DNA from 2 places in the Staphylococcus kloosii genome. Region 1 is predicted to be linked to the other one. Evidence: riboswitches for the same ligand, from Rfam matches in the RefSeq annotation. Region 1 holds a riboswitch; the other holds the start of a gene.
The links. A riboswitch is a leader RNA that binds a small molecule or an ion and turns the genes downstream of it on or off. The one in region 1 is predicted to bind thiamine pyrophosphate.
Positions count from the first base shown of each region.

Region 2: another riboswitch for thiamine pyrophosphate. It lies ahead of C7J89_RS03105 (thiamine phosphate synthase); the one in region 1 lies ahead of C7J89_RS10340 (ECF transporter S component).

Region 1 is NZ_CP027846.1:2,088,895-2,092,117, forward strand. Features, by position in the region: gene auxA (lipoteichoic acid stability factor AuxA) at 1-822, opposite strand, end outside; gene graF (glycopeptide resistance-associated protein GraF) at 1,095-1,229, shown strand; TPP riboswitch at 1,311-1,411, shown strand; gene C7J89_RS10340 (ECF transporter S component) at 1,501-2,076, shown strand; gene C7J89_RS10345 (ABC transporter ATP-binding protein) at 2,089-3,223, shown strand, end outside.
Region 2 is NZ_CP027846.1:659,640-662,862, forward strand. Features, by position in the region: gene xylB (xylulokinase) at 1-1,137, shown strand, start outside; TPP riboswitch at 1,229-1,338, shown strand; gene C7J89_RS03105 (thiamine phosphate synthase) at 1,420-2,004, shown strand; gene C7J89_RS03110 (NAD(P)/FAD-dependent oxidoreductase) at 1,997-3,115, shown strand; gene thiS (sulfur carrier protein ThiS) at 3,099-3,223, shown strand, end outside.

The sequences.
Region 1 (3,223 bases):
GCGCATTTTTTGTAAATCAACACTTCTACGTGTTTTACGAGTAAATTCAGTTGTTCTATCTTGAAAGTTTTTCCAATGTTCTTTTGTTTGGTTTGTCATAGAATCTTTACTCATACGAGAAAGTTCTGGTTCTTCTTCACCTAATTCTTGTTTAGTAAGCGGAAGTGATCTTCTTAAAAACAAGAAATTCCATATAGACATTTGACCTAATACCCACATGATTAAAAAGAAAGTATTAATACTCAAAATATCTATTGATAAGATTTCATCGCTGTCTATACGACTATATAGAACGATTTGCGTCAATAGATAAACAATGCCATAACTAAAAATTATCCATAGATAGTGATACTTGCGGTGATTAGGATTCAATTCGTCTTTATAAACGATATATCCTATATGAATAGCGAATGGCACTATAAATAGTACTGCAAAGAAGCTATAAATTTGAGTCATTAAAATTATTGTTATTAGGAAATATAAAATACCTACTACTAAGAAGAATATTGAAATATCATAATCATATTTAGTCGTGCGATATAATGTAAAACCTAAGTAAATAACTAAAGCACCAAATAGAATAATTATAATTGCACTAACAATTGGGAAACTACCTATATAATTACTCGTTACCCTAATAATTTCACCGAAAAATGCATTGATAAAGTCCCAAACATTATGAATATGTAAATCTATCTTATCTTTGCCATTAAGTTTATTAATTAATGATAAATTAAGTAATATAATGACACTTATTAAAATAGACACTATACCAATTACATAGCTATATAATATTTCGGCGTGTTTTTTCAAAAACGACATACCATTCACCTCAAAGTTATTATATACGAACTTAAGAATCTTGTCTTTAATTAAACCGATAAATAAGTCTATAGTATGATATAAAATACACACATTAGACTTTCCACAGTTTGCTTTATTTTAAACAAACTTCAATTACTTAAGAATACCTTATTTATACGATTTCTTGCAACAATATTATAATTAATTTGTTTTAAATTTTGTGGAGGAGGTAAACACATCTGTATAACAACTTTATATAGTAAAAACCCTAAATTGAGGAGTGGTTACCTATGAGTAAAGAAGAAATGCACAAAGACTTAGCTGAACAAGCAAAAAACGCTGAAAATGAATTAAAAGACAAAAACGAAAACAGTACTGATAATCACGAAGAAACGATGAAAAATATTCAAGACTTATACGAATAAGGATGTAATGAGATAAATTTTCATTTACAACCTTGACAAACGACATTAAAAGGCATACATTAAGGTTAAATTAAAACTTAATATACGCACTAGGGGTGTTTTGTAACTGAGATGAGGATTACCTCAAACCCTTTGAACCTGATCTAGATGAGACTAGCGTAGGAAAGTGTACAATTATAATTATTAATTTATTAATGTTTTTGTATAATTATGCCTATAATTACGCACAACTTCTAGTGAGGTTGTGCGTTTTTTTATGGAGGAATGTTATATGTCAAAAGGTTTAAAACTATCAGAAATACTCGTTACGATACTTATTGCTATCGTCTTTTCAATTATTTATAATATTTGGAATTTCGTTTATAAAGCATTTCAAGTATCTGGTCTTCATATAGAAGAAATTACTTATGGTGCTTGGTTTATGGCTGCAGTAGTAGCTTATCTTATTATTCCAAAAGCCGGTATTGCTTTATTAGCTGAATTTGCAGCTGGTGCTGGTGAAACTATTATTATGGGTCGTTTCGATATTGCTACAATGATTTACGCATTTGTACAAGGGTTAGCATGTGAAATTATATTTGCTATTTTTAGATATAAATCTCGCAAAGCTATCGTTGCCATTTTAGCTGGTTTATTAACTGCAATTTCAACATTACCATTAGACTTTGCTTATGGTTACCTAGCATCACTTACAAGCTGGAACTTAATACTATATATTGTTTTTCGTTTATTAGGCGGCATATTAGTTGCCGGACTACTCTCTTATTATATAGTTAAGGCGCTCGATCAAACAGGTGTTACTAGATTATTTAGACCCTCATCAAAAGAAGATTACGATAATTTATAAGGAGCGTTGCACGTGTTAGTAGCAAAAAATTTACGCCTAAAATACCCAAACGCCAACAAAAAGATTTTTGATGGGTTAGATATAACGATAAAGGATCAAGAAAAAGTCCTATTATTAGGTCCATCAGGTTCAGGGAAAAGTACACTATTGAATGTACTTAGCGGTATAGTACCTGACTTGATAGAACTGCCCCTAAAATATGATCAACTAGATAGAGATTTAAATAGTGGTGTTATTTTTCAAGACCCTGACACCCAATTTTGTATGCCAAAAGTCTATGAAGAATTAGCTTTTATTTTAGAAAACAGACAAGTTCCTACAGATCAAATGGATGAAGAGATATTAAAAGCATTGCAATCTGTTGGTTTGTCTGTTGATAAAGATCAGTATGTAAATCAATTAAGTGGAGGCATGAAACAAAAATTAGCAATTGCAGAAACGTTATTACAAAATGCCAATACCTTATTTCTAGATGAACCTACTGCTATGTTAGACGTTGAAGCGACCGAAGCACTTTGGTCTAAAATTAAATCATTATGGACTAATCAAACAGTGCTTATTGTCGAACATAAAGTAGCTCATATATGGGAACACATAGATAGAGTAATTTTATTCGATTATGATGGAAATATTATTGCAGATGAACAACCACACACCATATTAACTAACTATGAACATCTACTAACTGAATATGGTGTGTGGCACCCTAAAGCTTGGGATTATGCACCTAAACCTATCACACAGCCTACTTTAGAAAAGTCAGACTATCAACTTCGTATAGAACAATGCACGATAAAAAGAGACAAAAGAGCGTTGATTAAAGTCAATGAATTAACGATAAATCAAGGTGAGTGGATTACAATCACCGGAGCTAATGGTAGTGGAAAAACTTCCCTACTAGAATCTTTAATGCAACTTATTCAATATGAAGGGAAAATGTATTTTAACAATAAACTTATCCGCAAGATAAAAGATGTTGCACACCATGCCTTTTTAGTTTATCAAAATCCAGAATTACAATTTATTACTAATTCTGTTTACAATGAAATATATGTTCAATATTCAAACTATAGCGATACTGAAGCGCAACAAAAAACAGAAGCTATGTTACAAGAACTAAATTTAACCGAAGTCAAACATCAACACC
Region 2 (3,223 bases), 1.2 Mb from region 1:
GGCAATCCTGTGTTAGAAGGCTTTACATTAACTAAATTAATGTGGTTAAAACAACACGAACCAGAGCATTGGTCTAAGACAAAAGTATTTTTGTTACCTAAAGACTATGTGCGCTTCAAATTAACAGATACAATCAATATGGAATTGTCCGATGCGTCGAGTACATTATTATTAGATCCAGTGACGAACAAATGGTCAGAAGATGTAGGCAGACGATTTGATATTGCGAATATTTATCCACCACTCGTTACCTCGGATACACAAGTAGGCTATTTGAAACAGTCTATTGCCGAAGAGCTAGGCATTACGAATAAAGTTGCAGTGTTTGCCGGCGGTGGTGATAATGCTTGTGGGGCTATTGGTGCAGGTGTCATTGAACCTAATCAATCGTTATGTAGCATTGGTACATCAGGCGTAATTTTATCTTGTGAAGCAAAGCAAGATGCCGTATATGGTAACAATATTCATATGTTTAAACATGCTGTAAATAATTTATCGTATGCTATGGGTGTGACGCTCTCGGCTGGTTATAGTTTGAATTGGTTTAAACGTCATTGTGGTCAACATTATTCTTTTGCTGAAATTATGTCATGTGCCGAACAATCTAAAGTTGGTGCTCAAGGACTTATATTTGCACCATACTTAACCGGTGAACGCACGCCGCATGGAGATGCCAATATTCGTGGTAGTTTTATTGGATTAAGTGGCATGCATTCATTTGGTGACATGGCTCGTGCAGTCGTCGAAGGCATTACTTATTCGTTATACGAGTCTATAGCTTATTTGCGTACGCAAGGTAAGCACATAACAGAAGTTGTAGCTATTGGTGGTGGTGCGAAAAGTGATTTCTGGTTACAATTGCAAGCTGATGTATTTAATGCGAAAGTATATAAATTAAAACATGAAGAAGGGCCATCTATGGGTGCAGCAATGATCGCTGCTACAGGTTTGAAATGGTATGATGACATCGCCTCATGTGTTGAACATTTCATCCATAAAGATAAAATATTTGAGCCCGATAAAGAACGTCATGTTGCTTACCAAAGTTATTTTGATGTATATAAAGCAGTCTATAATCAAACGCAACCTCTAACTAAAAAGTTACTTGAGTTAACTAAAGAAAATGCACATCATTAATTTACAAAGTAGTTTGCAATTTCTAAAAACTTGAGTTACATTAACGTTATTGATTCATTGATTTTCACAACACAAAAATTAACAATTTTATATAAACCACTGGAAGTGCCTTTTTAAAAGGCTGAGATCGAAATCGTCATTTCGAAATTCCCCGAACCTGATCCAGTTCATACTGGCGTAGGAAAGTGGCGTTACTTAGACGATTTTTATATTTGACTATAAACGTTATTTTTCTATCCAGAAAAATAACGTTTTTTTTATTTTATATAGAGGTGAATACCAATGTTTGTAGCTATCACGCCATACAAAATATTAAATCAGCTAGATATTGAACATTACAAATCCATTTTAGAATATTACGATCACTTAATTATACGTACCCCTATGACGACGTCTCAACTGATAGATTGGATAACAGCAGCTATTGAACATGGTATTAGTAAAGATAAATTAACTGTGCATAGTAATGTAGATGTATTTATTGCTTGCGCTATGACGTCTATCCATTTCAGTGAATATCATAGTGCACTAAAAAATTTTAAAACTCAACATCCTCAAGCAATAGTAAGCATGTCTACACACAGTGAAGAAAGTGTCATTTATGCAGAACAACAGCAATGTGATTATGTATTGTTTGGTCATGTTTTTCCTACATCGTCCAAACCACATCAAGAACCTAGGTCGCAACGCGAAATTACGCAAGTACTAAACAAAGAAATTAAAGTTATTGCGCTTGGTGGCATAAATCTTCGTACTATAGCGCAATTGCCACGAGGTTTTGCTGGCATCGCTGGTATTTCATTATTTTATAACAGTGATAACCAAACTTTACGAAAATTTATAGAGGAGTGGTCAAATTATGTTTGATGTACTCATTATCGGTTCCGGTGTGATGGGCATGTCTGTCGCGCGTAATTTAAAACATCATAAGTTGAATATAGGCATTATTGATAGAGACATTGACGGCATGCATGCTTCTTATAAGGCAGGTGGTATGTTAGGCGCGCAAAATGAGTTTTCTAAAGATAGTCCGACGTATCGCTTGGCTTTGGAATCACAGCAATATTTCAAACAGTTGAGCGACCAGCTGCTCTCGGAAGTTGGATGTGATATTGAATATAAAGAAACAGGATTGATTAAATTAGCCTATAAAGCTCAAGACAATAACAAAGTGATAGCGCAACATAACTTTTTATCACGTGTTAATCCTGATGTAAGATTGTTAGAACAACAAGAAGCGCATCGCTTAACAGGTAATAATCTTAATATTGAAGAGATCATGGCATTGTATATTCCTAATGATCACCAAATAAATGCGAATAAGTATACAAAGGCTTTGTATCAATCGTTAAAAGTGAATAACATTGAACGTATACAACATACAGAAGTATTGGCAATTAAAAAAGGCAAAGGAATATATAAAGTAATGACGAATAAAGGTGATTATTACGCTCCAAAAGTTGTCGTTGCAGGTGGTGCATGGAGTCATAAATTAGTGCAAGCACAATTAAAAGATCGTCAATTAACAGGTGTAAAAGGCGAGGTTATATTGATGGAACAAGAAGGTTTGGGTTTGCAGTCGACAATATTTATGACAAATGGTTGCTACTTAGTTCCGAAAAATAAAAATAGAGTGCTTATTGGTGCTACAAGTTATTTTGATGACTATTCGGTGGGTGTCTCACAACGTGGTGTTGATTGGTTAATTAATAGCGCTACTCATCATATACCGAAACTAAAATATGCTCGTAAATTAAAGGAATGGTCAGGCGTTCGTCCGCATATTGCCAATGAAATTCCAATTATGGACGAAGTGGACGAAGGATTATTTGTTATTACCGGTCATTATCGTAACGGCATTTTATTATCTCCAATAGTCGGTGAACTTATGAGTAAATGGATGCTAACAAATATAAAACCGCAGATATTAAATGATTTTACAGTAAAAGGATGTGTGTTAAATGGAAGTCATGATTAATGGTGACACATTTAAATTTGGTGAACAATTAACATTATTAGAATTATTGCAACAACTCGAAATAGATGAACAACGCGTTATTGTTGAACATAATAGCAAGTTAATTAA